Regions from separate parts of the Cytobacillus sp. QJM3NY_8 genome, predicted to be linked through region 2. Evidence: a T-box and tRNA genes for the amino acid it is inferred to sense, from the RefSeq annotation. Region 2 holds a T-box; the other regions hold tRNA genes.

Region 1 (3,251 bases), 450 kb from region 2:
GTGGAGGCGTCGGTGGGATACTACCCTGGCTGTATTGAAATTCTAACCCGCGCCCCTTATCGGGGCGGGAGACAGTGTCAGGTGGGCAGTTTGACTGGGGCGGTCGCCTCCTAAAAAGTAACGGAGGCGCCCAAAGGTTCCCTCAGAATGGTTGGAAATCATTCGCAGAGTGTAAAGGCACAAGGGAGCTTGACTGCGAGACCTACAAGTCGAGCAGGGACGAAAGTCGGGCTTAGTGATCCGGTGGTTCCGCATGGAAGGGCCATCGCTCAACGGATAAAAGCTACCCCGGGGATAACAGGCTTATCTCCCCCAAGAGTCCACATCGACGGGGAGGTTTGGCACCTCGATGTCGGCTCATCGCATCCTGGGGCTGTAGTCGGTCCCAAGGGTTGGGCTGTTCGCCCATTAAAGCGGTACGCGAGCTGGGTTCAGAACGTCGTGAGACAGTTCGGTCCCTATCCGTCGTGGGCGCAGGAAATTTGAGAGGAGCTGTCCTTAGTACGAGAGGACCGGGATGGACGCACCGCTGGTGTACCAGTTGTCTTGCCAAAGGCATCGCTGGGTAGCTATGTGCGGAAGGGATAAGTGCTGAAAGCATCTAAGCATGAAGCCCCCCTCGAGATGAGATTTCCCATAGCGTCAAGCTAGTAAGATCCCTGAAAGATGATCAGGTTGATAGGTCAGAGGTGGAAGCGTGGCGACATGTGGAGCTGACTGATACTAATCGATCGAGGGCTTAACCAAAACGAAAAGCGGAGGCGACTGTTCAACTTTGAGAGACGTTGGAGAGCCGGCCATTCAAATCCTGGTTTTGGGATTTGGAGGGACGGATCGAAACGGCCGAGAGGTTAGGAGCCGAAGCTAGACAAGTCATTGGTGAATACTCGGCAAATGCTTCTTCATACATTATCTAGTTTTGAGGGAACGAAAAAATGAAATTTCCTCTTGAAAAAAACATTAAAAGAAAGTATAATCATACTTGTCTTTTGAAAATAGTCTGGTGGCGATGGCGAGAAGGTCACACCCGTTCCCATACCGAACACGGAAGTTAAGCTTCTCAGCGCCGATGGTAGTTAGGGGCTGTCCCCTTGTGAGAGTAGGACGCTGCCGGGCTGTTTACAAATACCACTTTTCCGCAGTAGCTCAGTGGTAGAGCATTCGGCTGTTAACCGAACGGTCGCAGGTTCGAATCCTGCCTGCGGAGCCATTTCCATAAAGCCCTTTTGGGAATTATGAGCTGTTGCTTCCATAGCTCAGCAGGTAGAGCACTTCCATGGTAAGGAAGAGGTCACCGGTTCGAGCCCGGTTGGAAGCTCTTTTAATGTAGACAACTAGAGTACTAGGCCCCTTGGTCAAGCGGTTAAGACACCGCCCTTTCACGGCGGTAACACGGGTTCGAATCCCGTAGGGGTCACCATAATGGAGGATTAGCTCAGCTGGGAGAGCATCTGCCTTACAAGCAGAGGGTCGGCGGTTCGATCCCGTCATCCTCCACCATATTTGCCGGTGTAGCTCAATTGGTAGAGCAACTGACTTGTAATCAGTAGGTTGGGGGTTCAAGTCCTCTCGCCGGCACCATCTTTTTTTTATAGATGGAGGGGTAGCGAAGTGGCTAAACGCGGCGGACTGTAAATCCGCTCCTTCGGGTTCGGCAGTTCGAATCTGCCCCCCTCCACCATTTATTTTTAATAAAAACACAAAAAACTGGACAAGCTATGAATGTCCTTTTTATTTTGTAATTATTGGGCTATAGCCAAGCGGTAAGGCACCGGACTTTGACTCCGTCACTCGCAGGTTCGAATCCTGCTAGCCCAGCCATTTTTGAGCCATTAGCTCAGTCGGTAGAGGATTTTAAAAGATTGCAGCATCGAAGCGTTACATCCTGAATGGCAAGCTTTTAAAATCTGCGACAAAGACCGCAGGGCTTTGAAGCACATCTGCAAATGAAGTTTAGGCATCAGAATTATATTTCGAGCCATTAGCTCAGTCGGTAGAGCATCTGACTTTTAATCAGAGGGTCGAAGGTTCGAGTCCTTCATGGCTCACTTTATAGAAAAACACAGACCTTGGGAATCGAGTCCTGAAGGTCTTACTTGTGAATATAAATATGTTTGCGGAAGTAGTTCAGTGGTAGAACATCACCTTGCCAAGGTGGGGGTCGCGGGTTCGAATCCCGTCTTCCGCTCCAAATAAATGGGGCCTTAGCTCAGCTGGGAGAGCGCCTGCTTTGCACGCAGGAGGTCAGCGGTTCGATCCCGCTAGGCTCCACCATCATACATAATACGACATTCCTTAAACCAGCATGGTTTAGGGATTTTTTATTTTATTTCACAAAACAATAAGTGGCAAAACTTAGAAAGTTACTATGGTATTTTTAGAAGCTTCTTTTTCCGGCAGCCGCATATATATACACGATTTTGTCGAGTTGAGTCATGTGTTTGAAAGCGGTTAAAATATGAGTATGAAGGGAAAGGGAGGACTTTACTATGAAAAGACAGAAATTATCGATAATTGGAATGCCAATGGATCTTGGCCAGATGAGACGCGGTGTGGACATGGGGCCAAGTGCGATCCGATATGCCGGTGTGAATGAGCGATTAAAGTGTTTATTCGAAGAAATCCATGACCAGGGCGATATTGCCATCGGCCGTCCGGAAGTTCAAATCGATCCAAAATCAAATCTTAGAAACTTGGACCTTATTGCTGAAAAAACAGAAAAACTGGGCGAAGAAGTTGATAAAGCAATAGAAAGTGGTTCTTTTCCATTAGTACTGGGCGGGGATCACAGCATCGCAATTGGAACATTGGCCGGTGTTTCGAAGCACTACAAAAATCTTGGGGTAATCTGGTATGATGCCCACGGGGATTTAAATACAGCTGAAACATCACCTTCAGGGAACATACATGGCATGCCTCTTGCGGTAAGCCTGGGAATTGGCCACCCGCTTTTAACCAATGTAGGGGGATATGCTCCAAAGGTTAAGCCAGAGAATATTGTCATTATTGGGGCAAGATCTTTGGATGAAGGAGAGCGGGAGCTTATTAAGGAAAAAGGCATTAAAGTATACACCATGCACGAAATTGACCGGCTTGGGATGACAAAGGTTATGGAGGAGTCTATTACATATTTAAAAGAAAGAAATACAGATGGTGTTCATCTGTCTCTGGATTTAGATGGGCTGGATCCGCATGATGCCCCTGGTGTTGGAACTCCGGTTATTGGAGGCATCAGCTACCGTGAAAGCCAC
Region 2 (3,251 bases):
GCAGAGAAGGGTTTCTTCGAGGAACCTGTTCAGCTTAATAAAAACAGCCTATTCCCAATCCAAAATTACGGAACAGGAATGACTCCCTTTTATACCGTACTTGCGATATGGGTAGGTGCCCTTCTATTAATTTCCCTTTTGGCTACAGATGTTCATCATCATGAAGAATTTACGGGAAAACAAATCTATTTCGGCAAACTACTGACCTTCCTAAGCATTGGATTTGCACAGACCCTCGTAGTGACAATAGGGAATATCTTAATTCTCGGAGTGGATGCAGCTGAACCAGTATGGTTTATCCTGTTTGGACTGATAAGCAGTTTAGTGTTTATATTAATTGTTTATACATTAGTATCTGTATTTGGCGATGTAGGAAAAGCCATGGCGATTGTCTTGCTGGTGCTTCAGATTGCAGGTGCTGGCGGAACCTATCCGACCGCCTTGCTTCCTGAATTTTTCCAAACCATCCACCCCTTCCTGCCCTTCTCTTATGCCATTGATTTAATGAGAGAAGCTGTTGGAGGCATTGTTTGGGAAAGAGTTTACAGAGACCTTCTGGTCCTGACGCTATTCGGTTTCATTGCACTATTAATTGGAACCTTCCTGAAAGAGCCATTAAGCAGAAAAACAAAAGCGCTAATGAAAAAATCAAAGGAATCGGGGTTGTTTCATTAGGATTTAAAAGTTTTATTAACCCTCTTGACCTTTTCCAAAATGTGTAATAAAATCAGTAAAAATATAAATATGAGCTATGATAAGGATACGAATCTTTCTTTGTTTTCTTTCCAGAGATCAGGGCCATTTGGCTGCAAGCCCTGAAGAAAAGGGAATGATTTACCGCCTTGGAGCTATTATGGGGAATTGATCTATACCAGAGTATCCATAATCGGGGAATCCGTTATCTTTTTGAGCATAAAGCAGTCTTTCGGCATGCTTTATGGAATTAGGGTGGAACCACGGCCGCACTCGTCCCTTTTGCTGGGATGAGTGCGGCTTTTTATTTTAATTAAAACTATATAATTAGCGTTGATAAGGACATGAATCATTCTTTATTTTCTTTCCAGAGATCAGGGTCACCGGCTGCAAGCCCTGAAGAAAAGGGAATGATTTACCGCCTTGGAGCTATTATGGGGAAATGATCTATATCAGAGTATCCATAATCGGGGAATCCGTTATCTTTTTGAGCATAAAGCAGTCTTTCGGCATGCTTTATGGAATTAGGGTGGAACCACGGCCGCACTCGTCCCTTTTGCTGGGATGAGTGCGGCTTTTTATTTTAATTAAAACTATATAATTAGCGTTGATAAGGACATGAATCATTCTTTATTTTCTTTCCAGAGATCAGGGTCACCGGCTGCAAGCCCTGAAGAAAAGGGAATGATTTACCGCCTTGGAGCTATTATGGGGAAATGATCTATATCAGAGTATCCATAATCGGGGAATCCGTTATCTTTTTGAGCATAAAACAGTCTTTCGATTGCTTTATGGAATTAGGGTGGCACCACGACCACACTCGTCCCTATGTTTGGGAGGAGTGTGGTCTTTTTTTTATAACTAAAAATCAGGAGGAATTGAAATGGAAGCAGAAAAAATAAATCATAGAAAGTTAGGTCAAGAGCTGGAGCTTTTCACATCCATGGAGGAAGCCCCAGGAATGCCTTTTTTCCTGCCAAATGGAATGGTGATGCGAAATGAACTTGAAAGTTATTGGAGACGAAAACACCAGCGGGCAGGCTATCAGGAAATTAAGACACCGATTATGATGAAACAGGAACTTTGGGAACAATCCGGCCATTGGAATCATTATCATGAAAATATGTATTTCTCAAATGTGGATGAGCAAAATTATGCGATAAAGCCCATGAACTGCCCGGGTGCGATATTGGTTTTCAATAGCAAACGGAGAAGCTACCGGGAATTGCCTCTCCGCTATGCGGAGCTGGGATTAGTCCACAGACACGAACTCTCGGGTTCTTTGAATGGACTGTTAAGAGTCCGGTCGTTCACTCAAGATGACGCCCATTTATTTGTGATGGCTGATCAGATTGAGGCCGAGATTGATAAAATACTTGTCCTAATTGATGAGTTCTACTCCCATTTCGGTTTTGACTATAAAGTTGAACTTTCAACACGCCCGGAGGAATACATGGGATCACAAGAAATGTGGGAACGTGCTGAAGGAGCTTTGGAATCTGTTTTGAAAAACAAAGGAGTAAACTATCAGATTAATCCTGGTGATGGGGCGTTTTACGGGCCGAAAATTGACTTTCATATATTGGATTCGCTCGGCAGAAGCTGGCAATGCGGTACTATCCAGCTGGATTTTCAAATGCCGCAAAAGTTTAATTGTGCATATGTTGGTGAAGATAACAAACTTCACCTTCCCATTATGATTCACAGGGCAATTTTTGGTTCAGTTGAACGTTTCATGGCTATTCTAATTGAACATTTTGCAGGCGATTTCCCACTGTGGCTGTCACCCGTTCAAGCAAAGATCATTCCAATCTCTGACTCGCATGCTGAATATGCAGACTATGTGAAATCACAATTGGAAGAAGCAGGCATCCGTGCTGAAGCCGACTTTAGAACAGAGAAAATGGGACTCAAGATCAGGGAAGCCGCAAAACAGAAAGTTCCCTACATGCTGGTGATTGGTGATAAAGAAATGGACCAGCAATCCCTGTCACTGAGAAAACGTAAAGAGGGAAATATCGGTGTGATGAGCATTGAGGAAGTAATTGAGCGGTTTATTAATGAAACAAACGGCGGCAGATAAATCTTTCAAGCTCAGAAGGAATTTATTCCTTTTGGGCTTTCCTCTTTTACAAATAATCTATCTCTCCGAATTTTCTCCATTTAACAATATCTTAATCTTCAAAATAATGTTATTATTTAAATGTAATAATTTTACACTTGGGGGAGGATTATTTTGAAAACCACTGCAATTGAGAAAGCCATTATTAATGAGACAACAATCAATTCACCACTCAATCTGGTATGGCTCGCTTGGACAATCTCTGATAGGGTATCTGAATGGTTTGCACCTGAAGTGAAAGTAGAAGCTAAGGAAGGCGGAGCTTATGAGCTTTATTTTATTCCCGGAAATAGTACGGGCATGAATACGAAGGGATGTAAAATTACTAAGCTTATTACTGAAAATGAGCTTGAGTTCACATGGAAAGGCCCAGACCAATTTGAGGATTTAATGAATAATGAGGATGAATTAACAACTGTTCATGTAAGTTTCCAGG
Region 3 (3,251 bases), 570 kb from region 2:
GTTAAGTGTGCTTCTTGCCAGCACTTTATGGATCGATTGCACAGAGCTGCTTTAGTATGTAAGAATTGCGGATACAAAGAAGATGTCGAATTGGCAATCGTTAGAAGTGTTAAAGAGTTTAGAGTTATGTTTCCCGATATGATGCTAACAACCAATATTGTGCATGAATGGTGTTCTGATATTATTTCAAAGAAAAAAATCCGGAAAATCCTATCAAACAACTTTAATCATATCATTCATGGCAAGACTTCTTACTTTGAATAAAACACAATTATGTTGAGTAGTTTATTTTTAACAGTATGGCATGTCCCCTTCGGCTATCCTCACACGATTCATGAATAAGCAAACATCATTAGATTCTTTTAGATCACACTATCGATACTGAAGGGCTCTATTCAGAATTATTAGTTCCATTCACTGAGGTTATCGAACCTTAATGGCTTTATTCTGCTGCATTAGTTCTGCTCACTTGACATCATGAAACTGAACGGCACTATTCACTTGCATTAGTTCCATTCACGTGACATCTTTGAAACTGAACGGCACTATTCTCTTGCATTAGTACCATTCACATGACATCTTTGAAACTGAACGGCACTATTCTGCTTCATTAGTTCCGTTCACATAAAGTCATCGAATCTTTCTGGCTCTATTTTGGTGCATAAGTTCCGTTCACATAACATCTTCGAAATTTAGAGATTCTTTTTCGCCTCTTCAGTTATTAGTTCCGCTCAATTCACAACATTAGGACACATCGTTTTTTTTCCTCCTGCTAAGTCAATAATTATGTCCTTTTGAATTACTTCCGAACAGTACAGAACCCCATTTCGAAACCACCCTCTGAATCGTTCGGAACCCTGCATTGAAACAACTTGCATCACAATCAGCAGAAGGGCTGCATTGATATTTGCTTTCAGCTTTAAAATTCGCACAGATATTAATTAAACAACAAAAAAAGGTTTCCCAATAGGGAAACCTTTTTTTAGATACCGGTGGTCGGGGTCGAACCGACACTCCAGAAGGAACACGATTTTGAGTCGTGCGCGTCTGCCAATTCCGCCACACCGGCATATTAAAATGTAGTAAATCTTGTGGTGCCGAGGACCGGAATCGAACCGGTACGGTAGTCACCTACCGCAGGATTTTAAGTCCTGTGCGTCTGCCAGTTCCGCCACCCCGGCGTATATCAGCGAATCAAGATTTAGATTATGGAGGCGGCAACCGGATTCGAACCGGTGGTAAAGGTTTTGCAGACCTCTGCCTTACCACTTGGCTATGCCGCCATAAATTGAAGTTTATTCTGGAGCGGAAGACGGGATTCGAACCCGCGACCCCCACCTTGGCAAGGTGATGTTCTACCACTGAACTACTTCCGCAAAATGGCTGGGCTAGCAGGATTCGAACCTGCGAGTGACGGAGTCAAAGTCCGGTGCCTTACCGCTTGGCTATAGCCCATTGATCGTTCATATTACATTTATATGAGAGTTATACTCGTACTGTTACTTTAAAATTATGGGGCGACTGATGGGAATCGAACCCACGAGTGTCGGAGCCACAATCCGATGCGTTAACCACTTCGCCACAGCCGCCATTATAAAATTGGCAGGGGTAGTAGGAATCGAACCCACATCAAAGGTTTTGGAGACCTTCGTTTTACCATTAAACTATACCCCTATATAAATGGTGGAGGGGGGCAGATTCGAACTGCCGAACCCGAAGGAGCGGATTTACAGTCCGCCGCGTTTAGCCACTTCGCTACCCCTCCATATTAACATAAAAAAATGGTGCCGGCGAGAGGACTTGAACCCCCAACCTACTGATTACAAGTCAGTTGCTCTACCAATTGAGCTACACCGGCAAATCAATTCAGTAAAGGTGGCTCAGGACGGAATCGAACCGCCGACACAAGGATTTTCAGTCCTTTGCTCTACCGACTGAGCTACTGAGCCAAATATTATTAATATTGTAAAAATGGCGGTCCGGACGGGACTCGAACCCGCGACCTCCTGCGTGACAGGCAGGCATTCTAACCAACTGAACTACCGGACCAAATTGCGGGGGCAGGATTTGAACCTGCGACCTTCGGGTTATGAGCCCGACGAGCTACCGGACTGCTCCACCCCGCGACAATAATATGGTGGAGGATGACGGGATCGAACCGCCGACCCTCTGCTTGTAAGGCAGATGCTCTCCCAGCTGAGCTAATCCTCCATTATGGTGACCCCTACGGGATTCGAACCCGTGTTACCGCCGTGAAAGGGCGGTGTCTTAACCGCTTGACCAAGGGGCCAATATAGAATTAATAATGGCGGAGAGCAAGGGATTTGAACCCTTGATACGCGGTTAGCGTATACACGATTTCCAATCGTGCTCCTTCGGCCACTCGGACAGCTCTCCATTTGGCTCCGCAGGTAGGATTCGAACCTACGACCGTTCGGTTAACAGCCGAATGCTCTACCACTGAGCTACTGCGGAATAGTGATATTTGTAAAACAGCCCGGCAGCGTCCTACTCTCACAAGGGGACAGCCCCTAACTACCATTGGCGCTGAGAAGCTTAACTTCCGTGTTCGGTATGGGAACGGGTGTGACCTTCTCGCTATCGCCACCAGACTATTTTTCAAAGACAAGTATTATTATACCGTCTTTTTATCATTTTTCAAGAGGAAATTTACTATTTTTCGTTCCCTCAAAACTAGATAATGTATGAAGAAGAATTTGCCGAGTATTCACCAATAACTTGTCTAGCTTCGGCTCCTAACTTCTCTCGAAGTTGAACAGTCGCCTCCGCTTTTCGTTTTGGTTAAGTCCTCGATCGATTAGTATCAGTCAGCTCCACATGTCGCCACGCTTCCACCTCTGACCTATCAACCTGATCATCTTTCAGGGATCTTACTAGCTTGACGCTATGGGAAATCTCATCTCGAGGGGGGCTTCATGCTTAGATGCTTTCAGCACTTATCCCTTCCGCACATAGCTACCCAGCGATGCCTTTGGCAAGACAACTGGTACACCAGCGGTGCGTCCATCCCGGTCCTCTCGTACTAAGGACAGCTCCTCTCAAATTTCCTGCGCCCACGACGGATAGGGACCGAACTGTCTCACGACGTTCTGAACCCAGCTCGCGTACCGCTTTAATGGGCGAACAGCCCAACCCTTGGGACCGACTACAGCCCCAGGATGCGATGAGCCGACATCGAGGTGCCAAACCTCCCCGTCGATGTGGACTCTTGGGGGAGATAAGCCTGTTAT

The links. The T-box of region 2 lies ahead of thrS (threonine--tRNA ligase). A T-box ahead of a tRNA ligase gene usually reads a tRNA of that ligase, here a tRNA-Thr.
Region 1: it has a tRNA-Thr gene. The T-box ahead of thrS (threonine--tRNA ligase) is inferred to sense a tRNA for this amino acid. The anticodon was not compared.
Region 3: it has a tRNA-Thr gene. The T-box ahead of thrS (threonine--tRNA ligase) is inferred to sense a tRNA for this amino acid. The anticodon was not compared.

Annotation. Positions count from the first base shown of each region.
Region 1 covers NZ_CM149681.1:175,968-179,218, forward strand. Annotated here, with positions in the region: rRNA gene AC0VZ9_RS00950 (23S ribosomal RNA) at 1-747, shown strand, start outside; rRNA gene rrf (5S ribosomal RNA) at 1,000-1,116, shown strand; tRNA gene AC0VZ9_RS00960 (tRNA-Asn) at 1,136-1,210, shown strand; tRNA gene AC0VZ9_RS00965 (tRNA-Thr) at 1,246-1,318, shown strand; tRNA gene AC0VZ9_RS00970 (tRNA-Glu) at 1,346-1,420, shown strand; tRNA gene AC0VZ9_RS00975 (tRNA-Val) at 1,425-1,500, shown strand; tRNA gene AC0VZ9_RS00980 (tRNA-Thr) at 1,506-1,581, shown strand; tRNA gene AC0VZ9_RS00985 (tRNA-Tyr) at 1,598-1,681, shown strand; tRNA gene AC0VZ9_RS00990 (tRNA-Gln) at 1,747-1,821, shown strand; tRNA gene AC0VZ9_RS00995 (tRNA-Lys) at 1,976-2,048, shown strand; tRNA gene AC0VZ9_RS01000 (tRNA-Gly) at 2,117-2,191, shown strand; tRNA gene AC0VZ9_RS01005 (tRNA-Ala) at 2,199-2,274, shown strand; gene rocF (arginase) at 2,490-3,251, shown strand, end outside.
Region 2 covers NZ_CM149681.1:625,943-629,193, reverse strand. Annotated here, with positions in the region: gene AC0VZ9_RS03375 (YhgE/Pip domain-containing protein) at 1-675, shown strand, start outside; T-box leader at 743-977, shown strand; T-box leader at 1,018-1,251, shown strand; T-box leader at 1,292-1,524, shown strand; gene thrS (threonine--tRNA ligase) at 1,577-2,776, shown strand; gene AC0VZ9_RS03365 (SRPBCC family protein) at 2,930-3,251, shown strand, end outside.
Region 3 covers NZ_CM149681.1:1,200,287-1,203,537, reverse strand. Annotated here, with positions in the region: gene AC0VZ9_RS06420 (nuclease-related domain-containing protein) at 1-264, shown strand, start outside; tRNA gene AC0VZ9_RS06415 (tRNA-Leu) at 988-1,069, opposite strand; tRNA gene AC0VZ9_RS06410 (tRNA-Leu) at 1,093-1,181, opposite strand; tRNA gene AC0VZ9_RS06405 (tRNA-Cys) at 1,210-1,283, opposite strand; tRNA gene AC0VZ9_RS06400 (tRNA-Gly) at 1,302-1,376, opposite strand; tRNA gene AC0VZ9_RS06395 (tRNA-Gln) at 1,381-1,455, opposite strand; tRNA gene AC0VZ9_RS06390 (tRNA-His) at 1,514-1,589, opposite strand; tRNA gene AC0VZ9_RS06385 (tRNA-Trp) at 1,601-1,674, opposite strand; tRNA gene AC0VZ9_RS06380 (tRNA-Tyr) at 1,682-1,765, opposite strand; tRNA gene AC0VZ9_RS06375 (tRNA-Thr) at 1,783-1,858, opposite strand; tRNA gene AC0VZ9_RS06370 (tRNA-Phe) at 1,877-1,949, opposite strand; tRNA gene AC0VZ9_RS06365 (tRNA-Asp) at 1,973-2,049, opposite strand; tRNA gene AC0VZ9_RS06360 (tRNA-Met) at 2,053-2,126, opposite strand; tRNA gene AC0VZ9_RS06355 (tRNA-Val) at 2,136-2,211, opposite strand; tRNA gene AC0VZ9_RS06350 (tRNA-Glu) at 2,216-2,290, opposite strand; tRNA gene AC0VZ9_RS06345 (tRNA-Ser) at 2,307-2,397, opposite strand; tRNA gene AC0VZ9_RS06340 (tRNA-Asn) at 2,401-2,475, opposite strand; rRNA gene rrf (5S ribosomal RNA) at 2,496-2,612, opposite strand; rRNA gene AC0VZ9_RS06330 (23S ribosomal RNA) at 2,799-3,251, opposite strand, start outside.